One region of the Lysobacter sp. K5869 genome, then DNA from elsewhere that is predicted to be linked to it. Evidence: riboswitches for the same ligand, from Rfam matches in the RefSeq annotation. Region 1 holds a riboswitch; the other holds the start of a gene.
What was found. A riboswitch is a leader RNA that binds a small molecule or an ion and turns the genes downstream of it on or off. The one in region 1 is predicted to bind glycine.
Positions count from the first base shown of each region.

Region 2: linked by a shared signal. The riboswitch ahead of J5226_RS02970 (trimeric intracellular cation channel family protein) and the one ahead of gcvP (aminomethyl-transferring glycine dehydrogenase) in region 1 are both predicted to bind glycine.

Region 1 covers NZ_CP072597.1:5,165,455-5,181,211, reverse strand. The annotation lists gene gcvP (aminomethyl-transferring glycine dehydrogenase) at 1-1,803, opposite strand, end outside; glycine riboswitch at 2,013-2,111, opposite strand; gene J5226_RS21945 (VOC family protein) at 2,447-2,890, shown strand; gene J5226_RS21940 (multidrug effflux MFS transporter) at 2,907-4,175, shown strand; gene J5226_RS21935 (MEKHLA domain-containing protein) at 4,411-4,857, opposite strand; gene J5226_RS21930 (thiamine pyrophosphate-dependent enzyme) at 4,870-7,032, opposite strand; gene J5226_RS21925 (methylglyoxal synthase) at 7,012-7,485, shown strand; gene J5226_RS21920 (phospholipase C, phosphocholine-specific) at 7,553-9,640, opposite strand; gene J5226_RS21915 (VWA domain-containing protein) at 9,836-10,516, shown strand; gene J5226_RS21910 (PP2C family serine/threonine-protein phosphatase) at 10,528-11,286, shown strand; gene J5226_RS21905 (hypothetical protein) at 11,298-12,800, shown strand; gene J5226_RS21900 (hypothetical protein) at 12,797-13,144, shown strand; gene J5226_RS21895 (hypothetical protein) at 13,574-15,004, opposite strand; gene J5226_RS21890 (hypothetical protein) at 15,460-15,757, shown strand, end outside.
Region 2 covers NZ_CP072597.1:695,476-711,232, forward strand. The annotation lists gene J5226_RS02960 (MFS transporter) at 1-796, shown strand, start outside; gene J5226_RS02965 (uracil-DNA glycosylase family protein) at 1,002-1,580, shown strand; gene J5226_RS02970 (trimeric intracellular cation channel family protein) at 1,582-2,187, opposite strand; glycine riboswitch at 2,342-2,446, opposite strand; gene J5226_RS02975 (ABC transporter ATP-binding protein) at 2,804-3,535, opposite strand; gene J5226_RS02980 (hypothetical protein) at 3,532-4,518, opposite strand; gene J5226_RS02985 (kanamycin nucleotidyltransferase C-terminal domain-containing protein) at 4,894-5,805, opposite strand; gene J5226_RS02990 (hypothetical protein) at 5,939-6,265, opposite strand; gene J5226_RS02995 (hypothetical protein) at 6,395-6,568, opposite strand; gene J5226_RS03000 (fatty acid desaturase) at 6,930-8,135, opposite strand; gene J5226_RS03005 (CHAD domain-containing protein) at 8,493-9,401, opposite strand; gene mutM (bifunctional DNA-formamidopyrimidine glycosylase/DNA-(apurinic or apyrimidinic site) lyase) at 9,601-10,413, shown strand; gene J5226_RS03015 (ECF-type sigma factor) at 10,678-11,250, shown strand; gene J5226_RS03020 (serine/threonine-protein kinase) at 11,379-14,201, shown strand; gene J5226_RS03025 (hypothetical protein) at 14,217-14,693, opposite strand; gene J5226_RS03030 (DinB family protein) at 14,706-15,260, opposite strand; gene J5226_RS03035 (translocation/assembly module TamB domain-containing protein) at 15,289-15,757, opposite strand, start outside.

The DNA.
Region 1 (15,757 bases):
CGGGTTGGTGCCGTGGGCGGAGTCGGGGATCAGGCAGATATCGCGATGGCCCTCGCCGCGCGAGCGGTGGTAGGCGCGGATCGCCAGCAGGCCGGCGTATTCGCCCTGCGCGCCGGAGTTGGGCTGCAGGCTGACCGCGTCGTAGCCGGTGCATTCCACCAGCATCGCTTCGAGTTCGTCGATCAGCTGCTTGTAGCCGACGGCCTGATCGGCCGGCACCAGCGGATGGATGTTGCCGAACTCCGGCCAGGTCACCGGGATCATCTCGGCGGTGGCGTTGAGCTTCATCGTGCACGAGCCCAGCGGGATCATGGTGCGATCCATCGCCAGATCCTTGTCGGCCAGCGAGCGCATGTAGCGCAGCAGCTCGTGTTCGCTGTGGTGGGTGTTGAACACCGGGTGCTGCAGGAACGCGGAGTTGCGCTGCAGCGCGGCCGGGATCGCGTCGGCGGTGGCGGCGTCGAGCGCGTCGACGTCAAGCGCGGCGCCGAACAGGCCGGCCAGCGCGGTCAGGTCGTCGCGGTTGACGGTTTCGTCCAGGCTCACGCCGACGCTGTTGGCGTCGATCTCGCGCAGGTTGATGCGCGCGGCGCGGGCGCGGGCGTGGATCGCGGCGGCGTCGACGCCGTCGATGCGCAGGGTATCGAAGAAGCCGTCGGCGACCTTGAGCCCGGCTTGACGCAGCGCGGCGGCGAGGATCGCGGCCTGGCGGTGGACGCGGCGGGCGATGCGGGTCAGGCCGTCGGGGCCGTGGTAGACCGCGTACATGCTCGCCATCACCGCCAGCAGTACCTGCGCGGTGCAGATGTTGCTGGTGGCCTTCTCGCGGCGGATGTGCTGTTCGCGGGTCTGCAGGGTCAGGCGGTAGGCCGGCTTGCCGTCGCTGTCGACCGACACGCCGATCAGGCGGCCCGGCATCGAGCGCTTATAGGCGTCGCGGCAGGCCATGAAGCCGGCGTGCGGGCCGCCGAAGCCGAACGGCACGCCGAAGCGCTGGGTGTTGCCGACCACGATGTCGGCGCCGAATTCGCCCGGCGACTTCAGCAGCACCAGGGCGAGCAGGTCGCTGGCGACGGCCAGGATCGCGCCGCGCGCGTGCAGCGCGTCGGCCACGGCTTGGTAATCGCCGAGGCCGCCGAAGGTGTCGGGGTATTGCAGCAGCGCGCCGAACACGTCGGCGCTCGCGGCTTGCGCGTCGTCGCCGATCAGCAGCTCGATGTCCAGCGGCTCGGCGCGGGTGCGCAGCACTTCCAGCGTCTGCGGGTGCACGTTCTTGGAAACGAAGAAGACGTTCGACTTGGACTTGGCCGAACGCTTCGCCAGGGTCATCGCTTCGGCGGCGGCGGTGCCTTCGTCGAGCAGCGAGGCGTTGGCGATCTCCATCCCGGTCAGGTCGGCGACCATGGTCTGGAAGTTGATCAGCGCTTCCATGCGGCCCTGCGAGATTTCCGCCTGGTACGGCGTGTAGGCCGTGTACCACGCCGGGTTCTCCAGGATGTTGCGCAGGATGACGTTCGGGGTGTGGGTGCCGTAGTAGCCGCGGCCGATGAAGCTGCGGAACACCTGGTTGTTCGAGGCGATGGCGCGGATCTTGGCCAGCGCTTCCACTTCGCTGATCGCGCGCGGCAGGGCCAGCGGCTGGGGAGACTTGATCGAGGCCGGGACGATGGCGTCGGTCAGCGCTTCGAGCGAGGCGTAGCCGACTTCGCCCAGCATGTGGCCGATCTCGGCGTCGTTGGGGCCGATGTGGCGCTCGATGAAGGCGTCGTGGTGCTCGAGGTCGCGCAGGGAAGGATGAGTCATGGCAGGGGGCGTCCTAAGGCGAACGTGCGGTGCCGCACGCGAGGCGCCCCTCTGTCCTTTTGCCTGAGAGTTTGGAAGCGGCTGCGGCTCAGGCCGCTTGGGGGAGGGGTGGGCCGCTGGGGCCGCTCCTGTCCGCGCTCGCTTCGTGCCCCTTCGGCGCCGGTTCCGTCCGCGATGACGCTGCGGCCGGGCGGTCTCTCCAGAGTTTTGTACACGCGGCGGTCTGGGGCCTGAGCGATTACGGGCGTTGCGCCTTCGGCAGCGGCCGGCCGGGGAGCCCGGGCGGACGCTTCTCCCACCGCGTGGTCGAAGCGGCGATTATAGCCGCTGGCGGGCCGGGGCGGGGGCGGTCCCGGAAGGGGCCGGAGCCCCTGTAGGAGCGGCGTGAGCCGCGACCCACCGCAGCGGCGCACGAAAGCGCCCTCTCCCGAAGCCCGGCCCCGCGCCGGCCACCGACCGACTGCCGGCCGTTTCGGGCAGTAGCGCTCGCGTACGCCGCTGCGGTGGGTCGCGGCTCACGCCGCTCCTGCAAGGGCCCATCGCCGCGGCGCGGCTGCCGACAGATCGAAACAAATCCGCCGCCCGTTCGGCGCGCCGCGCGGGAGTATGCTGTCGCCCCCCGTTCATGCGATGAGGTCCGGCCATGGCCGCGCGCCCGTTCCGCTTGCTGCAACTCGACCACGTGGTGCTGCGCGTGCGCGACACCGCGGCGATGGTGGCCTTCTATTGCGAGGTGCTCGGCTGCAGCGTGGAGCGGCGCCAGGACGAGATCGGTCTGGTCCAGCTGCGCGCCGGCGAGTCGCTGATCGATCTGGTCGATGTCGCCGGCAAGCTCGGCCGCTACGGCGGCGCCGCGCCGGGCGAGGAGGGCCGCAACCTGGATCACCTGTGCCTGCGCGCCGAGCCGTTCGACCGCGACGCGATCGTCGCCCATCTCAACGCCCACGGCGCGCGCGTCGGCGACTTCGGTTCGCGTTACGGCGCGGAAGGCGAAGGTCCCTCGCAGTATCTGTTCGATCCGGAAGGCAACATGGTCGAGCTCAAGGGCCCGCCCGACGCGCCGTCGGATTCCTCAAGCCGCACCTGATCGAGCCTACCCCGCGATGAGCCAAGACGCCGCTGCCGTCAAAGCCCCGATCCCGATCCGCCGTCTGGCCCTGTTGCTGGGCGGGCTGGCGATGTTCGGGCCGTTCTCGATCGACACCATCTTCCCGGCGTTCCCGGCGATGGGCGCGCAATTGCACGCCGATAAGCTGCAGATGCAGCAGACCATCAGCGTCTATCTGATCGCTTACGCGCTGATGAGCATCGTGCACGGGCCGGTGTCGGACGCGGTGGGGCGGCGCAAAGTGATTCTGGCGGGGCTGGCGGTGTTCACGCTGGCGTCGGCGGCGTGCGCTTTGGCCACCGATCTGCCTACTTTGCTTTGCTTTCGCGCGATCCAGGGTTTGTCGGCGGGTGTTGGATTGATCGTCGGCCGCGCGGTGATCCGCGACGTGCTGCACGGCGACGACGCGCAGCGCTTGATGAGTCAGGTGATGATGATCTTCGGCATCGCCCCGGCGATCGCGCCGGTGATCGGCGGCTGGATCCTGGGCTGGTCGCATTGGCCGGCGATCTTCTGGTTCCTGGTCGCGTTCTCGGTGGCGCTGTGGATCGCGGTGGCGCTGCTGTTGCCGGAAACCCATCCGCCGCAGGCGCGGCTGCCGATCAAGCCCAAGCGTTTGCTGCGCGACTATTTGGCCATCTGCCTCAACCCGCGCTTCTTGCGGCTGAGCGCGGTCGGCGCGTTCAACTTCGGCGCGATGTTCCTCTACATCGCCTCGGCGCCGGCGTTCGTGCTCGACCTGCTCAAGCTCGGCGAGCGCGATTTCGCCTGGTTCTTCGTGCCGACCATCGGCGGCATGATCGCCGGCTCGTTCGTCTCCGGCCGCGCGGCCGGCAAGGTCAGCGGCGACCGTCTGGTCAACTTCGGCTTCGCCTGCAGCGCCGTGGCCATCGCCATCAACCTCAGCTACAACCTGTGGACCGATGCGCCGCAGGTGCCGTGGGCGGTGATTCCGATGTGCATCGGCTCGTTCGGCATCTCCCTGGTGTTCCCGATCGTGACCTTGACGATCCTCGACATGTACCCGCACCAGCGCGGCTCGGCCTCGTCGCTGCAGGCCTTCGCCAGCTTGGTGACGAACGCGATCCTGGCCGGAATCGTGTCGCCGATGCTCAGCGACAAGGCGATCCACCTCGCGGTCGCGGGCTCGTGCCTGACCGCGGTGGCGTGGCTGTTCTGGCGCTGGGAAGCGCGGGTCTCGCGCAGCGGCGTGGCGCGCGCGCCGGAGGATGCGGTGGTGGTCGAGCCGCAGGATGCGTTGTAAGCCGCTGTCGGTTTTGCGCTCGCGCATGCGGTCGGGTCTGCAATGGGCGGGACGTGAACCGCGTTCCTGCCTTCGCCTCGCCGTCGAAGGGCGGCGTTCTCCGGTCGTCGCGCAAGCGGCGGCCGTGGCGCCGCGGATCGGCGTCGGCGCTCAAACACCGCGCTGATTCGGCCTCGCGCGACCGCCTCTTGCGACGAAGCAACCGGACGCCTCCCCGGGCGTTCGCGACGCGGTTTCAATCCGGGCGCCACGACGGAATCAACGCGGCCAGGCCGGCCGGACACCCCGCGGCATCGCGCAACTGCCAGACGGTGACGCGTTCGATCCAGAACCGGCGGCCGCTGCGCGATACGCGCAGGCCTTCATAGTCGCGCGCAAAACCGTCGCGCTCGACTCGCTGCAGCAACGCGACGCGCGCCGGTCGCTGATCCGCTGGCGCGGATAAGCGCGAGGGCAGGCCGACGATCTGGTCCCAGGTGTACTCGAACAGCCTTTGCGCGGCGGCGTTGGCGTAGATGAACTCGGGGTCGTCTTGATTCCCGTGGGCGAGCAACGCGAAAGGCGCTTCCCGATACAGCCAATCGCTGGCGTCGGCGTCGCCAGCGAACGAGCGTCCGAACCAATGGCGGTAGCTGCTGTCGATCAACGCGTGGGCGGCGGCGATTTCGATGGAGTCGGGCATGCGGCTCGCTCGCTATAGGTTGGCGGCGCGGGGATTGTCGCCGAGCACTTGAGCGGCATCGACGGGGACCTGTATCAGTAAGGAACGCCGGCCGGGCAAGTAGGCGCGTTCCATCAGTTCTTCGAGGTTGCTCAGATCCGGATTCAAGCGATAGCCGTTCCATCCGCAGGCGGCGGCGATGCCGGCGTAGTCCGCTCGTGGAAGCCGCGCGTGATAGCGCTCGCGCTGGGTGTTCGGCAACACGCCTTCCAGCACTTGTTCGACCAGGCCGTAGGAACCGTTGTCCAGGACGAACAAAGCGATGCCCATATCGCGAGCTTCGGTGAGCGCTCCGCCGTAAAGGCGGAAACAGCCGTCGCCGGAGAACGCGAACACGTGGCGGCGCGGGTCGGCGGCTTTGGCGCCGAGCGCGGCGCCGTACGCGCCGCCCATCGCCGAGCCGCGATACAGCGAGTAGAACCGTATGTGCGGGTGCGGCAGCCCGAGCACGTGCTGGCGGTCCTTGTAAGCCATGCAGACATCGTCGAAACCGATGCTGTCCGGGCGCCAAAGGGTGTCCAAGCGCCGATAAAAATCGATCAAGTCCACGCACTGCGCGTCGGCGCGCGGTGTCCTGGGCGGTGCGATCCGGTGCGTCGGCGGCGCGGGACCGCGATGAAGCCGCGACGGGCTCCAATCGACGATCGTCGCTACCGTTTCCCGCAACGGCGCCACTGTCTGTACGAACCGGCCCGGGACCAGATGGGCGAAGCCGCCGTCGAGACTGCCGTAGCCGGGAACGCGTTCCGCGAGGTTCCAGACCACGCCGGCACCGGGGGCGGCGAAATTCACGGTGTATTCGTCCGCGCAATAGCCTACCGAAACCAGCGTGTCGTCCGGGCCGAGGTCCCGCCACAGCCGAGCCGCCGCCGCGCTTCCGCCGAAACCGAGATAGCCCACGGCGTGCGGATTGTCGTGCGCGACCGCGTTGGCGCCGTTGATGCTCCATACCGCTGGAGCGTCCAGAGCCGCGCATAACCGGGTGGTCAGCGCGGCGATGTCGGGCACGGCATGGGCTTCGTCGCCGACGAGGACGAGCGTTCGGCCGCGCGGGCGCGGCGTCAAATAGCGCTCCAGCACCGTCCGCGCCGGCAAATGCGGACACGCGGGCACGGCCGCCGGCGTCGCGGGAACTTGTGCTGGCATCGGCGCGGCCAGTACATCGGAAGGCAGCACCAGCGCGACCGGCGCATTGTGGGACAACTCGGCCGCGGCTGCGGCCAATTGCGCGTCCAGTCGGGTCAAATCGTCGATCACGAAGGTGCCGCGCGGCAACTCGGCGGCGATTTGCGCGGCGATGTTCGCGCCGGATTCGGTGGTGTCTTGCAGCGGCGCCCGATCGCGCAGGCGGGCGGGCGTGGCGGCGACGAGATACAGCGCGGGCAGATTATGCAGCTTGGCATCGCTCAGGCCGCACAGCAGCAGCTTGGTCGCCGCGCCCGTGGTGGCCGCCGCGGCGGCGATGCGGCCGCTGGAAAGGTAGTGGCCCAGCGGCATGAAGCCCGCGACGTATTCGTTGACGCTGAAGAATTCGATCGAATCGCCGTCGCGTTCGCGGTGCCGATAGGGCGCGAAATGCTTGAGCAGGTGGATGATGCCGCCGCCGTTGACGCCGAAGCAAACGCTTACGCCCCATTCGTGCATCGCTTCGGTGAGGCGGTGATAACCGTTGCGGAATGGGGCTTCGTTCATGGCGCGCTCCGGTTGGGATGTCGCCGCGATCGGTGCGGCCGCGTGTCGTCCGGTGGGAGAATAGTGCGGGGGCGAAGAGCGTCGCCGCGCAGCGATGGGCGTTGCGCTTCGTCTCGTCCCGGCTTCGAGGAACTTATCGATCGTGGTTTTGAGGATGGTGACCGTCGCCATACATCGCTGCTTATGAGCAGAAACAATAAGCATCGCCCGCGATGTGCGTTCTTCGTCCGGATCGTCGGAAAGGGCGCCGCTTTGAGAGGCGCGCGTTAAGCCCTCGGGAGCGAGAGTGAGATTCGCGCTCGCCGCGCGCGGATCGGGCTCGGCGACCGGCGTCGTGCGGCATTCGATCTTCATCCCGAAGCGACGCGCGCCGCGAACAATCGCCTGCACCGTCGCTGTCTCGATGCGAGCCGATGAGGAGTTATGAGCGAAGAGCGGATGCATCCGCGTGCGTGCGTGGCGTTGATAGCGCACGACTCGAAGAAGGGCGACTTGATCGAGTTCGCCCGCTGCCACCTGGAGTATCTGTCCGGGTGCGAGGTGGTGGCGACCGAGGCGACGGCGCGGGTGTTGCGCCAGCGGCTGGGGTTGGAGGCCGTCGCGGTGAAGGCGGGGCCGGCCGGCGGCGATGTGCAGATCGGCGCTCGGATCGTGGCCGGCGGAATCTCGGCGGTGTTCTTCCTGCGCGATGCGATGACCGCGCAGCCGCACGAAGCCGACATCTTGGCGTTGCTGCGCCTGTGCGATGTGTGCGAGGTCCCGTATGCGACCAATCTGGCCACGGCGCGATTGCTCGCGCGGGAATTGTTCGGGTGCCGGACCGCGTCGTCGGCGTGCGCAGACATCGCCGCGGGGTTCGACGCGTCCTGCTGCCAGCCGCTCCAGGCCGAAGCCTGAAGCGGGCGCCGCATTGCGGTCGTTCCGGGAGGCAGCGGCCGTCCCGGTGCGCGACCGCGCTATGGCCTCAGATCAAGCCCGGATCGGTGATGCCATGCGCCCCGGTCTCCACGCGACCCGCGATGCGGCGGTAGTACTCCGGATCGTTCGCGTCGGTCAGCACGAAGTCGTACCACTGGCCGCTTTCGTCCAGGCGGATCGGGCGGTAGCGCAGCGAGCTTGCGCCCAGGCGCTCCAGGCGCGGTTCGTACAAGCCGTACTGATCGGTCAGTTCCAGCCGCAGCGGTTTGCGGCCGGGGTTGCGCAGCGCGAGCACGAGCTTGCGATGGCGCACGCGCAGGTCGGGGATCGTGGTCGCGCTGGGGTTGGCGCCGTGCGGCGAGCCGCGGAATTCGCGGAAGAAGCCGTTCGGGCCGAACACTTGCAGCGCGTAGGCGCGGGCGCCGCTGCGCAGGGCCCAGTCGCCGTTGAGCGAGCGGCCGGCTTCGACCGTGTAGCGGCGCGGGACCGCGTCGGGGTCGAGCAAGTCGTAGACGTGGAGCACCGCCGCGGCGCGGCCGCTGTTGCCGAAGTTCAGCCGCAGCGAGCGCGCGTCGCGGTCGAAGCGTTCGCCCACGTGCAGGTCGTAGGGCAGCGCGCGCGAGGGCTTGATGCCGCGTTCCTGGCGCGCCGCGCTCGGCTGCGCCGGCGGCTTGGGCGCGGGCAGCTTGCTTTGCTCGGCGACGATGCGGTCGGCGTCGCCGGTGTAGGGCAGGGTCGGGATCGGCTCGTGGTTCGGGTTCTCGAAATTGAACGCGCTGGTGAGGTCGCCGCACACCGCGCGCCGCCACGGGCTGATGTTCGGTTCGATCACGCCGAAGCGCTTTTCCAGGAAGCGGATCACCGAGGTGTGGTCGAACACCTGCGAGTCGATCCAGCCGCCGCGGCTCCACGGCGAGATCACGTACATCGGCACGCGCGGGCCGAGGCCGTAGGGCCGATCGTAATAGATCGCCGGATCCGCGGAGGTGCCGTGCGACGGGCCGGTGCGGGCGAAGTGGTGTTCGCCGCGCAGATCGACCGTGGAGCCGCCGATCTGCTTGCGCTGCGCGTCCAGCGACGGCGGCGCCGGCGGCGGCACGTGATCGAAGAAGCCGTCGTTCTCGTCGAAATTGACGATCAGCACCGTGCGCGCCCAAACCTCGGGATCGGCGGTGAGCGCGTCGAGCACGCGCGCGGTGTAGTCCGCGCCCCAGATCGGCGCCGACGGGCCGGGATGCTCGGAGTATTTGGCCGGCGCGACCAGCCACGACACCTGCGGCAGCTTGCCGCTGCGCACGTCGTTGGCGAGGTCTTCCAGCGTCCAGGTTTTCAGCGCTTTCTCGGCCAACGCCGAACCCGGCGTCGCCGCGCGGAACTGGCGGAAGCCTTCCAGCGGGTTGTCGGAGAAGTTGTCGTCCATGTCCTGGTACAGCTTCCAGCTCACGCCCGCGCGCTCCAGGCGCTCGGGGTAGGTGGTCCAGAAATAGCCTTCGCCGGCCGGGCCGGAATCGTCGAAGGTGTTGACGATGGCCGGGCCGCCGCGGTCGGCGGCGGGGTTGTTGCTGCCGGTCCACAGGAACAGGCGATTGGGATTGGTGCCGGTGAGCTGCGAGCAGTGGTAGGCGTCGCACAGGGTGAACGCGTTGGCGAGCGCGTACTGGAACGGGATGTCGGCTTCGACGTAATGGCCCATCGAGCGCTCGGTCTTGGCCGGCAGCCACTGGTCCATCTTGCCGTTGTTCCAGGCCGCTTGCGCGTCGGGCCAGGTGTGCGGGGTGCCGCCGATGCGCTGCGCGCTGGTGGTCTGGGTGTCGATGTGCCAGGGCTGGATTTCGCGGCCCTTGGCGTCGGTCTGGCGCCACACGGGGTGGCCGCTGGGCAGCGGTACCGGGAAGCGGTCGCCGAAGCCGCGCACGCCGCGCATCGCGCCGAAGTAATGGTCGAACGAGCGGTTTTCCTGCATCAGGATCACCACGTGCTGGACGTCGTGCAGGGTGCCGGTGACGCGCGCGGCGGGGATGGCCAGCGCTTTTTGGATCGAGGGCGGGAACAGGTTCAGGGCGAGGCCGGCGGCGGTCGCGCCGGCGGCGCCGCGCAGGAAGCCGCGGCGCGAGGTGTCGTGTTGGTCGGTCATGGCGATCCGGGCGAGATGCTGGGGGATGCGGTGGCAGAACCGCTCCGGCAGCCTGCTGCGGGCGTATGGCAGTGCGGTGACGGTTCGCGGACCGCGCCGCCGACCTGTGCGGGCGTTCGCGCCGCGAACGTGCGCGATGGCCCCCTCCGGCCCGCGCTGGCTATACTCCCGGTTCAGTCAACGCAAGGGAATGTCATGAATCAACCCGCCATCCCCGATGTCGCCCTGGTCGACAACACCGAGCAGCGCACCCCGCTGGTGCTGGTGTTGGACTGCTCCGGCAGCATGACCGGCGCGCCGATGGACCAGCTGAATCAGGGTTTGAAGCTGCTGGAGGAAGAGCTCAAGAGCGACGTGATCGCGGCCAAGCGCGTGCGCGTGCTGGTGGTGCGCTACGGCGGCTTCGATCAGGCCGAGCTCGCCGGCGAATGGTGCGACGCGATGGATTTCGACGCGCCGGCGCTGGAAGCCGCGGGCACCACCCCGACCGGCCGCGCGATCGATCTGGCCCTGGCCGAGATCGAAAACGAGAAGCAGCGCTTCAAGGCCGCCGGCGTGGCGTACACCCGCCCGTGGCTGTTCCTGATGTCCGACGGCGCGCCGACCGACGCCTGGGAAGCCTCGGCGCAGCGCGCGCGCGACGCGGAAACCGCCAACAAGGTGGCGATCTTCCCGATCGCGGTCGGGCAGGGCGACGAACGCATCATGAGCCAGTTCAGCAGCAAGGGCCCCGGCGGGGTCAAGCGTCTGCAGGGTCTGCAGTTCCGCGAGCTGTTCCTGTGGCTCAGCGCGAGCATGCAGGTGGTCTCGCAGTCGCGTCCGGGCGGCGCGGCGCAGCTGCCGGCGACCGACACCTGGTCCTCGGTTCCGACCTGAGCGGGGCGCGCATGGGCTGGCGGATCTATGCCGCTTCGGCGGTGGGCAGCTCGCACCTGGACAAAGGCATTCCCTGTCAGGACGCGTGCGCGTTCCATGTCAGCGGCGATGTCCTGGCCGCGGTGGTCTGCGACGGCGCGGGTTCGGCCGCGCACAGCGACATCGGCGCGCGGCTGATCGCCGATGCGTTGGCGCGCGCGCTCGGCGAACGCCTGGGGCGCGAACCGGAATTGCTCGACGCGCCGCGCGAGACCTTCTTCGCGGCCGCCGTCGAGGCGGTGGCGCAGGCGCGCGAGGGCGTGGTCGAACGCGCGCAGGCCGACGGGCGCGCGCTGGGCGACTACGCCGCCACCGTGGTCGGCTATGCCGGCGACGCGCGGCGCGGCTGGTTCCTGCACATCGGCGACGGCATCGGCGTGGCCGAGGCCGCGAGCGACGACGAGGACGCGGTGGTGTCGCTGCCGGCCAACGGCGAGTACGCCAACGAAACCTATTTCGTCACCGGCGAAAGCTGGCGCGAGCAGTTGCGGGTGCTGCCCGTGCCGGCGCCGACCGCGCGGTTGGCGCTGATGTCCGACGGCGCGATGCCGTTCGCGATGGCGCGCGGCAACGCCGAGTTGTACGCGCCGTTCATCGATCCGGTGTCGCGCTATCTGGCGTCGGTGGACGAGGCCGAGGGCAGCCGCGCGCTGCACGGCACCTTGGCCGATCCGCGCACGCACGGCATCACCTCCGACGACAAGACCTTGCTGATCGCGCTGCGGGTCTGAGAACGCCGGCGATGAGCAGCCTCACCACCGGCAGCGCCATCGTGATCGGCTCGCGCCGTTCGCGCCTGGGTCCGCTGATCAAGAGCGGCGGCGCGGGCAGCGTGTACCTGCTCGCCGACGATCCGCACAGCGTGGCCAAGATCTACCACGCGCGGGTCGATCCGCCGAGCTACACCGACCGCATCGAGGCGATGCTGCAGCTGCGCCCGAAGCTGCCCGACCAGTACGAGGCGGGCAAGCGCTACGTGCAGATCGCCTGGCCGGATGCGACCGTGCGCGACGCGCAGGGCCGCTTCGTCGGCTTCACCATGCCGGCGCTGGACGTGCAGTCCACCAACGAGGTCGAGCAGATCCTGCAGGAGCGGCAAGCGCGCGCGGCGGGCCTGCCGGTCGGTCTCGGCCACAAGGTCACGCTGGCGGCGAATCTGGCCTCGGTGCTGGCGGCGCTGCACGCGCAACACCATTACGTGGTCGATCTCAAGCCGGTGAACCTGCGTTTCTACCGCGCCTCGCTGTACATCGCGCTGCTCGACTGCGACGGCTTCAGCATCCAGGGCCGCGGCCGGCGTTTCCACGCGCCGCAGTTCACCCCCGACTATCTGGCGCCGGAGTATCAGGTCCGCGCGCTCGACGAAGCCGGCGAGGAAACCCAGGACCGCTTCGCCTTGGCGGTGGTGATCTTCCAATTGCTCAACTTCGGTATCCATCCCTACAGCGGCCGGCCCGCCTACGACCGGGTGCCGACCGACGTGCCGGGGCGCATCCGCGAACGCTGCTACGCGTATTCGCAGCGCGGCAATCCGATGATGGCGCCCAATCCGGTCAGCGGCCACGCGCTGATGCCGCGCGGCCTGCGCGATCTGTTCGACCGCGCTTTCGGCGAGGACGCGGGCAAGCGGCCGAGTTCGTCGGAGTGGAGCGAGACCTTGCGCGCCTACGCGCAGCCGTCGCGCGGGCTGATCGTGATCTGCGCGAAGAACCGCGAACATCAGCACTACAACGGCGAACCCTGCGCGGCCTGCGTGCGCCACGATCTGCTCAACGCCACCGCGCGCAAGGCCGCCTCGCGCCCGCCGCCGTCGCCGCGCGCCGCCGCCGCGCGCGCGCCGGCGCAAGCGCAGCCGCAGCGTTGGTGGTGGACCGCGCGCACCGCACCGCCGGCGCCGGCGCCGACCGCGCAGCCGCGGCAACGCTTGGCGCGGCCGCCGCCGTTGCAGTGGAATCCGTATTACGCGCCGCCGCAAAGCGCTCCGGTCGCGCCGGCGCCGCCGCGCAGCGGCTGGCGCGCGCGCTTGCCCGGACGCCTGCGCGCGCTGGGCGCGCTCGCCGCGCCGCTGGCGTTCGGCTGGTTGATGAAATTCGTGCAGGGCTATTACGAAAGCCTGCGCGCGGCCGCGGCGACGCCGCTGGACCGCTGGACCAATTCGATCCTGCTGACCTTTCTCGGCATGGGCTTCGCGATCGCCTGCTACGTGTTTTTGGTCGCGATCCCGCGCAGGCTGGCGCGCTCATGAGCTGGCGTCCGCCGACCCACCGCTGGAACATGCGCGTGCCCACGCGCTTCGCCGGGATCAAGATCCTGGTGATGGTGTTCTTCACCATCCTGGTGTTGGCGCCGGTCACCGCGTGGCTGTTTTCGCTGCCGATGTGGGCGATGGACGTGCTGGGTTTCCTGCTCGGTTCGGGCCAGCGCGAACCCGGCGCGCGTTGGTTCGGCGCGGGCATGGTCGCCGCCGGCGTGCCGTGTCTGGCCGTGGTCGGCTGGCGCGCGTGGCGCGAACGCGATCTGGACGCGGGCGTGATGGCCGGCGTGGCGGCGGTGATTTGGCTGGTGACCGTGGTGACGCAGTTGCGTTGAGCAGGCGATGCGGCGGCCGACGGCGCGCTGGGTCCGATGCCGCGCTGCGATTCCCTTGACGATCTTGCGCCCGACGGTTCGGCGTGCTTCGTTGCGCGAGAGCGATCGCACAGATCGCTGCATACGGATCGGCGCTCATCGAGCCTCGCCGTCCGCCGTCGATTCACGCGCATCGCCAACGCCTCGCACCGCACGGATGTGCAAGCTCCGGCCGGTGCGCGCCCGCCCCCTGACGGACGCGCACCGGCCGGATTGCCGGAACCGGCTCCTGCAAGCCGGTTCCCCATCGGCCCGGACGGGGATCGCCGTCGCTGGACGATCCCCGCGGATGCTGTGCCGCGACCGCGCTGGGGTCGCTGCCGCGGCGAGCCGATGCTTGCTGCTGCCGCCGGCGCTGCGCGCGCCGGCGGTTTTGTTCGGTAGCGCGCTTCAGCCGCCGGCGTTCGGCAACTCCGCCACGGTCGCGCCGAGGATCAGCGGGCTGCGCGAGGTGCTGGCGCCGGTGAAGGTTTGGGTCGCCGCGTCGGCCTTCCAGCCGGCCGCGACGCTGCCGCCGTCGGCTTCGAACACGAACGGCCCGATCCGCAGCGCGGTGGCGGCCTTGAACGGATCGGCGAAGCGGCGGAAGGTCGAGGTGTTGGTGCGGATCGCGAACGAGGGCCGGTAGCCCACGCACAAACCGCTCTTCACCAACCCGAAGAAGCCGCGCTCGCCGAACACCGGCTGGCCGCGGGTTTCCACGGTGTCGCCGCCGAAGGCGCTGTAGCCGGGCATGAACGGTCCGTCGATCATCGAGCGCGCGAACTCGCCGTCGAACCATTCGCCCGGACGGATCGCGATGGTGTCCACCGCCTGGAAGTCCAGCGACAGCTCCAGCTTGTTGTCGAACTCGAATTCGTCGATGCGCTCCCAGCGGCCGTTGATGCGCGCCTGCCAGAACAACTGGCGGATGCGGCCGCGGCGGCCGGCCCAGGTCTGGGCGAAGTCGTAAGGCGCCTCGCGGTTGCTGAAACCGAGCGTGACCCCGGCCGGGCCGCGTCCGGCTTCGACCTGCGCGACCCAGTCGTCGCTGCTCTGGGCCAAGCGCCAGTCCGGCACCTTCGGCATGCGGATCAGGTTGAGATCGGACAGGCGCACGTGGAAACGCTCGTCGCCGCAGCGGCGCTGGGCGTGGCCGAGTTCCGGCGACTGGCACTGCGCGACCAGCGCGGCGTAATGCGCCTGGGCCTGATTCATCGCCACCTGCGCGGCGACGATGCGGCCTTGGTAGCTGCGCCCGCGCGCGCCGCCGAGCCAGTGGGTGAAGCTGGGCTGGTTGTCCTCGACCTGGGCGGCGTAGGCCGAGGCGGCCGAGGTGGTGGCCAGGGTGTACTGGTTGGTGGCCGTGGTCAGCGCGTCGTCGGCGTCGTTGAGGTGCTGGCGCAGGGTGCGGTAGTCGGTCTGGGCCAGGGCGACGTTGAGGAACTGCTGATAGCCCTGGTGCACGGTGTCGCCGCTGGAGACGTAGGCGCCGATCGCGCTCCACTGCGGCGCCGTGGCGCAGAAGTCGTACTGGGCGGCGTGGATGAAACCTTCCTGCGGGCAGGGCCAGTCCCAGGGCGTGGCGGGGTAGGAGAGCTGGAAGTCGTCCGGCGACAGCCCGATCGAATCGACCAGGGCGCGGTACAGCAGCCCCCAGGGCTTGTCGTCGAAGTCGGCGTTGGCGGCCAGCCCGGCGTCGAGCCGGGCGAGCTCCAGCAGGCGCCGGTCCTGGGCGCCGTGGCGGAACTGCGACAAGGGCCCGACCTCTTCGTCCGGCGACTCCAGCGTCGGCGCCGACGCTTCGCCGACATGGGAATAGGGGGGCTCGTATGCGGTCATGTCGCGCTCCTGCCTCGCCGCGGGGCGGCGTGCGCGCCGGTGGCCGCGCGCCTGGCGGCGCGTCGGCGGCGGAACGCGGCGGGCGGCGATCCGTTGCCGCGCAGGCTGCGCGCGGCGCCCGCTTTCGCGCCTTACGGCAACCTTACGGAGCGCGAAGCGCTTTTCTTTCAATGGGTTGGCGCGTGCGTGTGGGCGCTGGGACGGTGTCCGCCGGCGCAGGAGGGCGGGTCCGGGCGCCTGCCTCACCGTGGTTCGCGGCCCGCTCACCGCCGGTCTACGGCGTCCCCACCGAGCCTCACCGGCGCCGCCGCCTCCGGCCGCGACCGTAAGGTTGCCGGAAGGCGCGGGCGCGGCGGCGCGCCCAAGGTGGCGGCGCGGTTTCAGCCGCAGCCACGCGCAGGCGGCCTCCGGGCCGGGCCGGCGCGGGCCCACCTTCTTCCGGAGAGAGAGAACTCATGAACGCCAAACTTGTGAAGTGGTCGCTGTCGGCCGTCCTGCTCGCCGCCGCCGCGCCGGCCCTGGCCGCCGAGCCGCCGGCCTGCAAGACCCCGCCGCCGGCCGCGATGGTCCGCGACTTCGACATCTGCGTGCGCGGCGCCGACCCGGTCAAGGGCTGCCTCAAGTTCCGCCTCAACGCCCGCGTCTACGACAACGCCCAGGGCCTGCTGCCGCCGCTGGGCGGGATCGGCGCCCAGTACTGGCGCGCCTCGCCGGCGCTGCTGGGTTCGCCGCAGGGGCTGGTCTACAACGTCG
Region 2 (15,757 bases), 1.5 Mb from region 1:
CGCCATCGCGCTGGCGCTGGCCACCGGCGGCTTCGTGTTCTTCGGCTGGCTGTCGGACAAGATCGGCCGCAAGGTGATCGTGCTCGGCGGCTGCCTGATCGCGGTGCTGACCTACTTCCCGGTGTTCAAGGCGATCACCCACAACGTCAATCCGGCGCTGGAAGCCGCGGTCGCCGCTTCGCCGGTCACCGTCACCGCCGATCCGGCGCGTTGCGCGTTCCAGTTCGATCCGGTCGGCAAGGCCGCGTTCAAACAATCCTGCGACGTGATCAAGTCGGCGCTGGCGAAGAAGGGCATCCCGTACAACAACGCGCCCGGCGCGGCCGGCAGCGTCGCCACGGTGAGCATCGGCGGCACCGTGCTGACCAGCTTCGAGGGCGAAGGGCTAGACAGCGCCGCGTTCAAGGCACAGTCGGAAGGCTTCGGCAAGCAGCTCACCGAAGCGCTCGGCAAGGCCGGCTACCCGGCCAAGGCCGATCCCGCGCAGATCAACAAGCCGATGGTGATCTTGCTGCTGACCTTCCTGGTGCTGCTGGTGACCATGGTCTACGGCCCCATCGCCGCGTGGCTGGTGGAACTGTTCCCGACCCGGATCCGCTACACCTCGATGTCGCTGCCGTACCACATCGGCAACGGCTGGTTCGGCGGCTTCCTGCCGTTCACCGCCTTCGCCATCGTCGCGGCCACGGGCAACATCTACAGCGGCCTGTGGTATCCGGTGGTGGTGGCGGCGCTGACCGTGGTGATCGGGGCGCTGTTCCTGCCGGAGACGAAGGATCGGGATATTACGGAGTGAGGTGACTTCGCTTCGGGTGACGGCGCCGGCTTTCGAGCCGGCGCTGTTGTTTGGGGGGCAAAAGGGAAAGAGGGAAAGAGGGGAATAGGGAATGGGGAGTGGCGGCTGCGGCGCGTTGGGAAGCCGATTCGAGACCATACTGTCCAACAACGAAACACCCACCATTCCCCGTTCCCTTTATTCCCCTCATTCCCCTGCTTCCCCCATGCCCTCCCTCCCGCCCCTCCTCCACGCCATCCGCGCCTGCACCCTGTGCGCCGCGCACCTGCCGCACGGCGTGCGGCCGGTGCTGCAAGCCAGCGCCGCCGCGCGGCTGTTGATCGCGGGGCAGGCGCCGGGGCGCAAGGTGCACGAGTCGGGGATTCCGTTCGACGACGCCAGCGGCGAGCGGTTGCGCGATTGGCTCGGGGTGGATCGCGAAACCTTCTACGACGCCGCGCGCGTGGCGATCGTGCCGATGGGGTTTTGCTATCCCGGCAAGGGCAAGTCCGGCGATCTGCCGCCGCGGCCCGAATGCGCGCCCGCGTGGCAGGCGCGCCTGTTGCCGCAATTGCGCGGCGTGCGCATGACCCTGGCCGTCGGCCAATACGCGCAGGCCTGGCATCTGCCGGGCGCGGCCTCGCTCACCCAAGCGGTGGCCGCGTGGCGCGAACGATGGCCGCGCTTGGTCGCGCTGCCGCATCCCAGCCCGCGCAACAACCTGTGGCTCAAGCGCAATCCGTGGTTCGAGCGCGAACTGGTGCCGGCGCTGCGCGAGCAAGTCGCGCGAGCGCTGGCCGAATGAGTCACTGGTAGACGAATTTGGGCATTTCCCACTCGTAGCGGATCGCCAGCAAGCGCAGCGCGAAGCCGCCGCCCAGGCAGCCCAGCACGGCGACGCTTTCGGCCACGCCCACGCGCAACAGGACCAGATAGGCCACGCCGGTCAGCAGCGAGATCACCGCGTACAACTCGCGCTGGAACACCAGCGGAATCTCATTGCACAGCACATCGCGCAGCACGCCGCCGAAGGCGCCGGTGAGCATGCCGGCGATCACCACGATCGCCGGCTGGTGGCCGCCTTCGCGCGCCACCGCGCAGCCGATCAAGGTGAAAGCGATGAGGCCGAGCGCGTCCAGCCACAAGAAAGCGCGGCGCAGGCGATGCAGCTTCTTCGCCAGGAACGTCGCCGCGAACGCCGCACCGACGGTGTAGGCCAGATATTCGGGGTGGCGCACCCAGCCCAGCGGATAGTGGCCGAGCACGATGTCGCGCAGCGAGCCGCCGCCCAATGCGGTGACGCAAGCGATGATGACCACGCCGAACAAATCCATGCGCCGGCGGCCGGCGGCGAGCGCGCCGGTCATGGCTTCGGCGCTGATGGCGATGAGGTAGATGATCTGCAACAACACAGGGAGAACTCCGGCGACGGTCGGGGGGACCGCGGCGGCGCGGAGCCCCAGGCGCACGCGGACCGCGCCGCGAACGGACGCGGGCGGTCGGCGGGACGCGCGCGCGAAGGCGCGCGGCGATGCGCATGGGTTTCCGTGGCCTGAGCCGCGGCGCCGCTCCCGCTGTCCTTTTACCTGAGAGTTTGCGCGGCGCCGGCGTGGCCGGACCGCTTGCCCCTTCGGTGGGCCGTCGATGCGGCCTCTCTCCAGATCGGCGATGTCGTTGCAGTGGTCCGGTTCGGCGAATCGGGTTCGTCGAACCGGGCCTGAGCGATTATGGGAGCCTGCGCCTTCGGCGGGCGGCGGCCGTGGGCCGGCGCCTCTCTTCTGCGAACGGGCGGCATGGTAGCAGGCGCGCGGCGAACGGACGCGTCCGGATCGGGCCGTTCGCCGGCGACCGGCATGCGCATCCGACCGACGACGCCGGTAACGCGATCTGCTTGTAGGAGCGGCGCGAGCCGCGACCGCGGCAACCCAACTGCGACGAAACTTGCGCCGCGAGCGGAAACCCCGCGGTCGCGGCTCGCGCCGCTCCTACAGGGAGCCTTCGACGCCGCGAAGCCGTCCGGACCTTCGCTTACTCCTGCGCCAACGCCTCCACCATCGACTGCTCCAACGACCGCCCAGGGTCGCCACGAATCGCATCCAACTCGTCCGCGCCCCACTGCCGCCGCAACCGCCCGTCCACCAGCAACGCCGCGCGGGTGATGAAACGCTCCGCCACATCCAGCGAATGCGTCGCCAGCAACACCGCCACGCCGCGTTCGCGCGCGAGTTGCTGCAGATGCCGCTTGAGCGCATAGGCGCTGAGCGGGTCCAAGCCGTTGAGCGGTTCGTCCAACACCAACAGCGGCGGCTCGCCGAGCAGCCCCAGCGCGATCGCCAGTTTCTGCCGGGTGCCGAGCGAGTACTGGCCGATGCGGCGGTCGAGCATCGGCGCCAGCGACAAGGTCGCGCACAGCGCCAGCGTCGCCTCGGGAATCGCGTCGAGGCCGCGCGCGCCGGCGAACAGGCGCAGGCATTCGCGGCCGCTCAGCAGCGGCGGCAAGCGCGCCGGGTCGACCGCGAAGCCGAGCGCGCGCTTGGCCGCGAGCGGTTCGCGGGCGAGGTCGCGGCCGCCGATCGACACCCGCCCCGCGCTCGGCCGCAGCAAGCCGGACAAGCAATGCAGCAAGGTGGTTTTGCCCGAACCGTTCGGGCCGATCAGCGCGGCGAAATCGCCGGGCATCAAGCGCAGGTCGATGCCGTGCAGCACCGCGTGTTCGTCGTAACGGTGCTGCAGCCCTTGCAGTTCCAATGCCGCGTTCATGACCGACGTTCTCCGCGCAGCGCCGTCAAGGCGGGCAAGCACATCAACAGCGCGATGCCGAACAACGCCGGCGCGGCGCGCCAACTCAAACCGAGCAAGACCGCGCCCGCGCCGGCCATCGCGCAGGCGCAGACGAACGCGAACGCGGGATAGCGCCACGCCGCGCGCACGAACCCTCGCCGGGACGACGGCGCCGCGGCCAGCGCGCGCGCGGCGGCGACGCTGGCGGCGGCGCACGCCTGGGCCAGCAGACTGAACCACGCCAACGCGATGGCGATCAGCAGCACGCCGGCGCCGGAGGTCAGCGCGGTCGAGCCCGGCAACGCCAGCAGCACCGCGCCGATCATCCAGGCGTGGCCGCCGCGCCGCCAGCGCAGCAAGGCTTCGCGGCGCTGCCAATCGCTCAGATGCGGCAGGCGCGCATCGTCGAGCCAACGCAAACCGAACAAGGGCTCGCGCGCGCCTTCGCGCAAACGTTGCACAGGACGGCGACGCTGGCGCAACGCCGCGATCAGCCCGAGCGCGGTGCCGGGTACGAGGCCCGCCGCTACAACGAAGAACGCGGTGCGCAAACGTTCGCCGTCGCCGCCGAACGCGATCAGCATCGCCGCGACGACGAACACGGCGGCCGCGCCGCCGAGCGCGGCGAGCAGGATCAAGGTGCGGGTCGCGCGCGCCGGCTCGACCGGCGCGGCCGCCCACCACCCGTGCCGCAACGTGTCGTCGAGCGCGCTCAAGCGCGCGCGGGCGCTGGCGTAGGACAGCGCCAACGCGAGCAAGGCGAACGGCAACGGCGACTGCGCGACCAAGCGCGGCAACGCCGCCGGCAGGGCCGCCGCTTCGCCGCCCGCCGCGCGCATCCCGAGCGCGCCGACCAGGGCCAAGGCCAGCGCCGCGACCGCGCCGCGCCCGCGCTTCCAACCGCCGCCGCGCAGGGCGGCGAGGCGGGCTTCGCGCAGCCAGGGATGGAACAAGGGCGGCATGATCGGCGAGGGTAGCGCGGTCGAGGTTGCGCGATGGTGTTCGCCCGGACACCGGCGGGCCCAGTGCCGTCAGATGGGCGCCGCGAACGGAACTTTCCGCCCCTCGCGCCCGCGGCCAACCCCTAGCCGCATCCCACCGGCTGTAGGAGCGGCGTAAGCCGCGACAACGCAAATCGGCAGCCCACAAACACTAAGCAAACCGACGCAAACGCCCCGCCCCACGCAGCATCGACGCCCCACCTGTAGGAGCGGCGCAAGCCGCGACCACGGCAACTCGACCACGACGCAAACCGCAAACGCGCCACGCAAACGACCGCCCCGAAGCCCCACGCATTCAAACCGAACGCACGCGCTCCGCCGCCGCCGCCGCCGCCGTCAACGCTCCCCCGCCACGCACCGCCGCCGCACCGCCTCGGTCAACGCCACATCGCGCACCCAGGTTTCCAGCCCGGCCCAGACCCGCTCCAGCGCCGCGACGATGCGCGCCTCGTCGCCGAGCTCGCCCTGCGCCACCAACCGATACAGCTCCGCCGCGCCGTCCGGCCCCGGCAGATCGGCCGCTTCGTCGAACATCGTGCCGGCGGTGACGAACAAATGGCGCTCGGCCAACCCGGCCAGACACGCCACGTGCACGGCGAACTCGCCGGCCAGCAGCGCCAGCGGCTTGCGCGCGTAGCGGTTGCGCAGCTTGCCGATCAGTTCGTACAGCTCGCCGACCACGATCTCGGCCATCGCCCGCTCCACCGCCGCGTCGTCGGGGTGCGCGGCCAGCGAGCGCAGGGTCTCGAACAGCGCGCCGTGGTCCGGCGCGATCCACAGCGCGCGCGCGTGCACGAACTGGCCGTGGCTGATCGGCCAGGTCTCGTCGACTTCGCGCGCGAACGCTTCCACCGCGCTGCGCGACATCAGGTTGACCTCGGCCTTGCCGCGGCCGTGAACCCATTCCAGCGATTCGTCGAAATCCTCGCCGAACGCGGCGTCGTCGAGCACCGCCCACAGCTCGACGTCCGAATACGGACCGTCGCTGTCGCGCGCGGTGGAGCCGTACAGCGCCACCGCCAACAGGCGTTCGCCGTAGCGCTGGCGCAGGCGTTCGAGAATGAGGGCGACGAGGTCGCGGCGTTGTTCGGAGGTGACCGATTGCGGTCCGGCGAACAAGGTATCGAGTTCGCCCTGCGGCAGTGCGTAATCCATCGCGACTAGGTACCACGGCGCTTGCCGGCGCGGCAATTGCGCAATGCGGGCGTTGCGACGCGGCTTGCGCTTGGGGTGGGATGCGGGGCGCATCCTTCGGCCGCGCGATGCGCGCTCCCTACCTGTAGGAGCGGCGTAAGCCGCGATCGAAACCGCGGATACGACGCGACCGGCCGCCACGATCGCGGCTTACGCCGCTCCTACCGTCGGATGCGCGACGACGCGGTTATTGCGGCGGCGACGCCAACTCGCGCGCGTCCAAAAACCCGTCGTGGTTGCGATCCTGCCGGGCGAAGCGCTCGGCCAAGGTCTTGCGGTGCTGTTCGCGGGTCAGCGGTGGGCGCGCGCCGCGGCCGCTGGCGGGTTGTTCGGAGGCGTCGAGCACGCCGTCGCGGTTGGCGTCCATCGCGTCGAAGGCGTAGCTGAGCCAGTCCTGGTATTCGCTCAGCGAGACCCGGCCGTCGTGGTCGGCGTCCATGCGCGAGAGGTAGTCGCCGGTGGAGGTGACTTCCTGCGCCGCGGCCCGCGGGCAGTACAGCGCCAAGGGAACCATCGACGCGAGCAACACGAGAGGCAACCGGCGCATGCGCGCTCCGCAACGGGGGATGCGCGCAGCCTGCCGCGCATGGGCGCGGCGGGCAAGTGCACGGCCGGCGCGCGGAGCGCCGGCCGCGCGGGCGGATCAGCTGTCGTCCTGGCAGCAGGCGAAGCGGGTGCCGCCGAACTGGCAGCCGGACTTGGGCGCGCAGCCTTCGGCGTACTTGGTGTCGGCCTGGGCGGCGCCGAAACCGATGCCGGCGGCGAACAGCGCCGCCAGCGCCAAGGCCTTGAAGCGACGGGTGCGGAACGTCTTCATCGTGCTCTCTCCTTACGCGTGCGCTCGCCGGCGCCGCTCCGTGGCGCGCAGTCGCGGTCGCGGATGGGCGGTTCGTCCTTGAACGCGAACGAAGCGGGACGCCGGCGCGCGAAGGCGGCCGGCGCGACGGCGCGGCGAATGGGAACGTTCGGGCCTCGGATCGGTCCAGGCACGCGCCACCTCCGTGTGCGGCGCGGCCGGACGGCGGCGCCGGAATTCCATGCCCGGCGACGCTACGCCCGCGCGCCGGGCCGCGCAATCGGCGAAGCCACGGCCGTCTCACTCCCGCTTCGGCGCGCGTCGAACAAAAGAAAACCCGCGCCGGAGCGCGGGTTTTTCGGATCCCGCCGGGGCCGGCGGATCAGTAGCGCGCCGGCGCCAACGCGTAGCCCTTGAGCCGCGCCGAGAACGCCTGCAGCGACTGGATGCCGCTGGCTTCGGCCTCCACGCACCACGCGTGCAGGCGCTGCAGCGTGGCCTGGGCGTCGTGCGAGCGGTCGTCCAGCACCTGCGCCAGACGCTGGCGGAAATCGGCCAACTGGGCCATGCGCGGACGCTCGGCCACCCAGCTCTGCAGGCGCGCGCGGGCGCCGTCGTCGAGCCAGCGGCCGCCGTCGGCCAAACCCTTGCGCAGACGCCGCGGCAGCGCGCGCACGCGCTCGCCGGCATCGCCCGCGTCTTCGCGCAGGCTCGGCAGGGTGACGTTGCGGTAGAAGTCGGTCATCGCCTGGAAGCGGATCGCCAGCAGCGCCTTGAGCGTTTCGCCGTCGGGCATGGCGATGTTCGGGCGCACGTCCAAGGTCGGCGCCACTCGCAGCACCTTGGCCAGACGCAGCGCGCTCAGGCCGCGGATCGCGGTCCAGCCGATGTCGAACTCCCACTTGCGCAGGGCGAACTTGGCCGAACTCGGGAACGCGTGGTGGTTGTTGTGCAGTTCTTCGCCGCCGATCCAGAAACCCCACGGGGTCAGGTTGGTCGCGGTGTCGGTGGTCTCGAAGTTGCGGTAGCCCCACCAGTGGCCGAGGCCGTTGACCACGCCGGCGGCCCAGAACGGGATCCACACCATCTGCAGCGCCCAGATCGCCACGCCGGCGAAGCCGAACAGGGCGAAGCTCGCCACCAGCAGCAGCACCGGGCCGAAGGTCGCCCACGGGGTGTAGAGCTTGCGTTCGATCCAATCGTCCGGGCAGCCCTTGCCGTACTTCTCGATGTCGTCGCGCTCGGTGCGGGCCTGGCGGTAGAGCTCCACGCCGCGCCACATCACCGTGTCGATGCCCTTGAACTGCGGGCTGTGCGGGTCGTCCTCGGTCTCGCACTTGGCGTGGTGCTTGCGATGGATCGCCGCCCACTCCTTGGTGATCATCGAGGTGGTCAGCCAGGTCCAGAACCGGAAGAAATGCGCCAGCACCGGATGGAAGTCGACCGAGCGATGCGCCATCGAACGATGCAGGTACAAGGTCACCGACAGGATGGTGAGCTGGGTCACCACCAGGAAGTACACGACCAACTCCCAGAAGCTGGCCTGGACCAGGCCTCCGGCGAGGAAATCGATCAGGGACGCGGGCATTGCGAACTCCGGGGACGGCGGCGGCGGACGACGCCTGGGGGTGGCGGGCAATTAAAGGACAGTTGTATAGCCGATGATGCCATTACGGCTCCACCGTTCGCGCCGGTATGGCCGGCCGATGGTTGTGATGGGGTTGTGAGTTCCAACGGGCAAGCCGGCGCGGAACGGGCAGGACGCGGCGGTTCAGGCGCGGCGGGCGGTGTTTGGGGCGTTCAGGGACGCCACGAGGGGCGTCGGACGGTGCGGGTTCGCGGTCGCGACTCGCCTCGCTCCTACCGTCGGAACCGGAGCCTCGCCCACCCCCTGTAGGAGCGACGCAAGTCGCGACCGCGCCACCCCAACGACGACGCCACCGCCCTACTCCGGCGCCTCGATCCGCTCCCGCGCCCGCTCCAGTTCCCCGCGCGCGAACGCCTTCACCGCCCCGCGCTCGGCCTTGGCGAACGGCGAGCCCTTGCCGCAATGCGCCAGCAACAGCGTCAGATCCTGCGCCTCGCCCAACCGCTCGATCTGGTGCTTGTCGAACTTCGGCGCGTCCGCGCCCAGCCCGGCGCTCTTGAGCGCGCGCTGCTGCTGCGACAGCCGGCGCGCGCGGCGGCGCCATTCGTGCCAGTCCTCGTCGTCGCCGCTGGCGCGGGCGCGCTCGCCGGCGCGGGCGACCCGCTCCAGGCTGGCGGCGACGCCGTCGCGCCATTCGCGCGCTTGCAGCTCCGCCCACGGCAACGCGCGCAACCCGGCGCGCAGCACCCGCAGCAGCGCGCGGCGGCGGCCCAGGCCGGGGTCGTCCGCGCGCGCCGCGTGCGCGGCCTGCGCGCGCGCGGCCGCGGCGGCGCGGCGCGCGCGGGCCAGCAGGGTGCGCGCTTCGGGCGCGAGCGCGGCGCCGCGCAGCAGCCGGTCCAAGGTTTCGACCAAGGCGTGCGCGTCGCGCAGTTGCGACAAGTCGCGGTTGAGATCGCGCAGCGCGCGGTCGATCAATTCGGTGCCCGGCCCCAAGCCGGCGCCGCCGAGCGCCAGCGTGGCGCGGGCGCGGCGCAGGCATTTGCGGCCCAGGTGCACGCCGGCGTGGACGCGGTTGCCGCTCCAGCCCAGCGCGTCGAGCGCCTGATCGATTTCGCGCGTGGCGTAAGCGCGCAGGCGCTGGCCGGGCGGACGCGGTTCGGCGTCCTTGGGTTGTTCGATGTAGACATCGCCGCGCGCGCCGTTGCGATGCGCGGACGGCGCCGCGCCGCGCGGAGCGTTCTGCGAACCGTCCGCCGTCGCCGGCACTTCGCCGGCATCCGCCGCCCGTCCGCCGCTCGCGCCCGCCGCCTGCATCGGCCGTCGCCGCCCGCGCGGCGCGGCCGCACGAGCGACGGACTCGGTCCCTTCGACAGCGGCTTCGACGACGGCCTGCGGCATGGCGGACTCCCGAATTCGGGCCGACGCTAGCAAGCGCCGCCCCGACCGGGATAGTACGCTGAGCCCCATGCCTGAATTGCCTGAAGTCGAAACCACCCGGCGCGGCCTGGCGCCGCACTTGGAAGGCCGCCACGTCGTCACCGCGATCCTGCGCCGCCCGGACCTGCGCTGGCCGATCCCGGCGGCGATCGAGGACACCCTGCCCGGCCAGCGCATCGACGCCGTGCGCCGGCGCGCCAAGTACCTGCTGATCGACACCGCCGCCGGCAGCGCCCTGCTGCACCTGGGCATGTCCGGCAGCCTGCGCGTGCTGCCCGCCGACACCCCGGTGCGCGATCACGACCACGTCGACCTGCTGCTCGACGACGACCGCGTGCTGCGCTTCAACGACCCGCGCCGGTTCGGCTGCCTGCTGTGGCAGCCGCCCGGCGAAATCCACGAACTGCTGCGCGATCTCGGCCCGGAACCGCTGTCGGACGGGTTCGACGGCGACTACCTGTTCCAGCTCAGCCGCGGCCGCAAGGCGCCGGTGAAAACGTTTTTGATGGATCAGAAAGTCGTGGTCGGCGTCGGCAATATCTACGCCGCCGAAGCGCTGTTCGCCGCCGGCGTGTCGCCGCTGCGCGCCGCCGGCAAGGTCTCGCGCGAGCGTTACGCCGAGCTGGCCGGCGCGATCAAAACGATCCTCGGCTACGCGATCCAGCGCGGCGGCACCACCTTGCGCGACTTCATCAGCCCCGACGGCGCGCCGGGCTATTTCGAGCAGGAATTGGCCGCCTACGGCCGCGGCGGCGAGCCCTGCCCGCGCTGCGGACGGCCGCTCAAGCAGGCCAGCATCGGTCAGCGCACCACGGTCTGGTGCGGGCACTGCCAACGCTGAATGCGGCTCCGGCGCGGTCGCCCGCGCCCGGACTGCGACCGGCCGCACTGTCCGGATTGGCGCGCCCTTGCCGTTGATCGCTGCGGGACGTCGCCGTGTCATCGCGAAGGCGTCCCGCGCGTTGTGTTGGCGGGGTAGTTCGCATGTATCGAAAAGCAGCCTTCAAAGCAGGCTTTTGCTGCGTTCCGGCGCAGGTTCGATGCCACCTGTGTCGCTTCCAAGCCAAGCTGAACGCGCTATAGTCTGGTCCGAACCGGGGGCGACATGGCCGAAAGCGCTGACATCACGATCCTGCTGGACGCAGCCCGCGAGGGCGATCGCGGCGCGCTCGACCGCGTGCTCGCGACGCTGTATCAAGAACTGCACACCATGGCCCGGCGACAACTCGCCGGCCAGCACGGCCAGACCCTCGACGCCACCGCGCTGGTGCACGAGGCCTACCTCAAACTGGTGGGCCGGCGCGAAGCGCAGTTCGACGATCGCGCACATTTCTTCGCATATGCAGCGTCCGCGATGCGCAGCGTCGTGGTGGATTACGCGCGCCAACGCCTCGCCCAAAAACGCGGCGGCGATCTGCACCGCGTGACCGAACTGCCCGACGACGTGGAAGGCGGCCTGCGCCTGGACGAGGACACCCTCGGCCTGGATTCGGCGTTGACCAAGCTCGCCGCCGTCGATCAGCGCTTGGCCCAGGTGGTGGAGCTGCGCTACTTCGCCGGCCTGTCGGAACTGGAAATCGCCGCGCTGCTGCAACGCTCCGAGCGCAGCATCCGTCGCGATTGGCAAAAAGCGCGACTGTTCCTGCTGGCTTCGCTGCAGGACGAACCCAGCCGCTGAGCGCGCAATGCGCCGCGGTCCGCGCGGTGCGCGCCTGCAAGGAATGCGCAACGCCATGATCGTGATCGCCGCCGTTCCATCGCCGCGCTTCGCCGCCATCGCGCGCAACCGGGCGGGCGGCTGAGGCGATGGACGCCGAACGCTGGCTGCGTCTTTCGCCGCTGCTCGATGCGTTGCTCGAGTTGGAACCCGATGCGCGCGCCGAACGGCTGCGCGAGTTGGGCGCGGACGATCCGTCGCTGGCGGCGGAGTTGACTGAGCTCATCGGCCTGGAAGAAGGCCACGAAGATTTCCTGTCCGAACCGCTGGTAGCGCCGCAGCAGACCGGCATGCGCCCCGGCGTGGAAGTCGGCACGTATCGCCTGGAAAGCCTGCTCGGCGAAGGCGGCATGGGCCAGGTGTGGCTGGCCTCGCGCGCCGACGGCCTGTACCAGCGCCGGGTCGCGCTGAAGCTGCTGCGCCCCGGCCTCACCGACATCAACCTGCGCACCCGCTTCACCCGCGAACGGCAGATCCTCGCGCGTCTGGCGCATCCCTACATCGCGCGCCTGCTCGATGCCGGCGTGACCCGCGACGGCCTGCCGTATCTGGCGCTGGAGTACGTCGAAGGCGAGCCGATCACCGACTACTGCCGCAATCAGCGCACGCCGCTGGACAAGCGCCTGCGCATGTTCCAGCAGATCTGCGACGCGGTCAGCCATGCGCACGCGAACCTGATCGTCCACCGCGACCTCAAGCCGTCCAACATCCTGGTGACGCCGGCCGGCGACGTGCGCCTGCTCGATTTCGGCATCGCCAAGCTGCTCGACAGCAACGACGTGCCGCTGCCCGAGCAGACCCGCACCGGCGCGCGCGCCTTCACCCTGCACTACGCCGCGCCCGAACAGGTGCGCGGCGAACCCGTCACCACCATGACCGACGTGTACTCGCTCGGCGTGGTGCTGTACGAACTGCTCACCGATTCCAAGCCGTACAAGCTCAAGCGCCAGACCGACGCGGAATGGGAAGAGGCGATCCTCGCCGCCGATCCGCTGAAACCGTCGCAAGCGGTGCTGCGCTACGCCGACGCCAACGATCCCGAACTCGATCCGATTTCGCTGCGCCGGCTCGGCAAGCAGCTCGCCGGCGATCTCGACAACATCGTGCTCAAGACCCTGGCGAAGCGGCCGGAGCAGCGCTATCCCTCGGTGGAAGCGCTGTCGCTGGACCTGCAGCGCTTCGAGGCCGGACGCCCGGTGCTGGCGCGCGCGCAGAGCGTGCGCTACCGGGTCAACAAGTACATGGCGCGCCATCGCTGGGCGCTGGCGACCGCCGGCTTGGTCGCCGTCGTGCTCAGCGCCTCGCTCGGCGTGGTCGCGTGGCAAGCGCGCGAAGCGGTGGCGGAAGCGGCGCGCGCGCAGGCCATGCAGGATTTCATGGTCGGCCTGTTCGAGAGCGCGCGCGGCACCCCCGAAGGCGAGGCGCTGGACTTGCGCGGCCTGCTCGACGCGTCGGTGGTGCGCGGCAACCGCGAGCTCGCGCGGCAGCCGCGCGCGCGCGCCGAGCTGTTCGGCGTGATCGCGCGCATGCGCACCGGCCTGGGCGACTACAGCGAAGCGCGCAATCTGCTGGAACGGCAGGCGCAGGTGATCGCCTCCACCGACGACATCCCCGACAGCCTGCGCCTGGAATCGCTGAACCAGCGCGGCAAAGTGCTGCGGCTGTTGAACCAGCCGCGCGATTGCGCCGCGCTGATGCAGCCCGCGCTCGACCTCGCCCGCCGCGAGCAGGCGCAACTGCCGCTGCAGACCAGCGAGTTCTATTCCGAACTCGGCCGCTGCCGCCGCGCCAACGGCGAGCGCCAGGGCGCGCGGCAATTGTTCGAGCGCTCGCTGGCGATCCGCCGCGAGATGCGCGAGAACACCGACGTGGGCGAAGTCGAGAACCTGATGGACCTCGCCGGCCTGCAAGCCGACGCGGGCCAAAGCCGCGAGGCCTTGCTCGGCTTCGAGCAGGCGCGGCGCAAGCTGCAGCAAAGCGTCGGCGACCGCCATCCGCTGCAAGTGGAGATCGGCCGCAATCTGGCCGCGCTGCGGCGCGGGCTGGGCCAGCTCGGCGACGCCGAACGCGACGCCAGCGACGCGCTGGCGATCGCGCTGGAGGTCAACGGCGCGCAACATCCCGCCACCCTCGACGTGCGCCGACAACTGGCCGCGCTGCACATCGATCAGGGCCAGTTCGTGCTGGCGCAAAAAGAGCTGCAGTTGATCGGCGGCCTGCTCGCTCAGCGCCAGGGCGCCGATCAGGCCGAACTGGCCGGCGTGCATCACGCGCAGGGCGTGGTCGCCTGGGAACGCGGCGACCTGGAGCGCGCGTTGACCGAACTCGAGCGCGCCGCGCAGATCGCCCGCCGCGACCCGCGGCCCGAACCGCTCGCCGCGCTGATGAGCGACCAAGCGCAAGTGCTGATCGAAGCCGGCCGCGACGCCCAGGCGCGCGACTTGCTGGAACAGGCGCGACGCCTGCGCATCCGCCAGGACGGCGCCGAATCCGGGCCGGTCGGCGAATCCGAACGCCTGCTCGGCGAAGCCGACCTCGCCGCCGGCGCGCGCGAGAGCGCGACCGCGCACCTGCAACGCGCGCTGGCCCTGACCCGCAAGGCCTACGGCGAACGCGACCCGCGCACCCGCGCCGCCGAACTCTCGCTCTCGCGCCTGCAGGCCGCGGCCGGCGACACCGCCGCGCTGGCGCATCTGGATTCGCTGGCGGAGCTGCCGATCAACGACGAAGCCCTGCGCAAACTCGGCTGGCGCGCGCAGGCCTACGCCGCGCAGCTGCGCTGCGCCGGCAACCAGCGCGGTCAGGCGCGCGCACGCCTGGACGGCTTGCTGCGCAGCATCGGCGAGGCGCGGCCGGACGGCAGCGAGGTGTTGCGCGAGGTGCAGGCGATTCGCGACGCTTGCGCGGGGTGACCGGCCCGCGGGCGCTCAAGGGGCCGCGCAGTAAGAGCGGTTGTGCCTCTGGTTGGACCAGTTCAACGAAAGCCGATAGACCGTCTCGGCCTGCTGCTCCTGCAACAGCGCCACGCTCAGGCGTACGCGCTGGCGGCAGAACGCGATGGCGGCAGGGCCGTTCTCCACTTGCCGCCAACCTTGCGCGGCCAGCGCCCGCGAATAGCCGTCGAACAGTTCCGCCCGCGATCGCGGGATCGAATAGGTTTGATCCAAACCGGTCAGGATCCCTTTCTCAAGGCCGTTCGTCGGGCCCACGGCGCGAGCGCCGTCGGGAACCGCGAGGCCGTCGAACTGCGCGCGCAACGCGGCCACCGACCACTTGGGCGAACGTTCGTCGAGATTGTCCTCGCGCCACAGCTGCACGACCCCGAAGATCGCTATCGCCGCGATCAGCGCGTACTTGAGGCCTTCGAGGATTTTCGGCTCGAGGCGCTCGAACGTTCCAGGCATATCGTCTCTCGCTTATCGATTCGGATCGACGGCCTGGCGGGTCAGGATCCACTCGAGCAGATCGGTCCCGCCCACATCCTCGCCCGCCTGCGTCAGCAACGTGGTGATCTGCCCGCGATGATGGGTCTGATGATTGGCGAAGTGCATCAGCAGCAGCCCGAAGCGCACGCGCGACACCACGCCCTTGGTGTTGGCGTAGACCAGCACGTGATCGAGGTCGGTCTCGCTCAGCTCGCCGGCCCATTCCACGATCGTCGCATCGAGCTCCTCGCGCGCGTCCCGCAACGCGGGCAGCGTGTCGTGCTCGACCGCGCGCAGGTCGGTCGGCCGCGGCCACATGCGCAGCGGGTCCAGCGCGGCGAAGCGCGCGGGATGGGTGGCGAAACGGTGCAGCCAGATCCGATCGGCGATCATCAGATGGTTGAGCGTGCCCAGGATCGAGCCGAAGAACGCGCCGCGATCCTCGCTCACCGCAGCGGCCGGCAAGCGCGCGGCCGCGGCGTAGACGCGCTGGTTCATCCAGCGGTTGTAGTCGGCCATCCAGCGGGTGTGTTCGAGCAGGTTCATGCCGGGCTCTCCGTCGATGCCGCGCGGCTTATTTTTCCTTGCGCCAATTCACCGACGCGCGATTCTCCAAGGTGCTCGATTCGATCTCGATATCGAAGCCCTTGCGCAGCAGGTACTTCAAGGTCAGCACCTGCCCGGTGCCGAGCAGCGACACGCCGTAGCCGACGTACAAGCGCGGCGACAGATACTTGCCCACGCCCAGCACCGAGCCGCCCAGCGCGCGGCTTTCGCTGACGCCTGCGTCGTCGAGGCCGATCTTGGCGCCGAGCTGCGAGGCCAGCAGGCCGCCGCCGGCCGACAGCGCGGCGCTGGCGGCGTTGAGCTGCTTGTTCTCGTCGCCGGTCACCGACGACAGCGGGCGGCCGAGAGTGAGGTACGCCAGCGCTTCGGACTGCGAGCTGGCCGGATCGGACCACACCGCGACCTGCGGCGCGCTCACCCGGCCGCTGATGTCGACGCCGGCCTTGACCGCGCCGACTTCGCGCTCGGCGCGCACG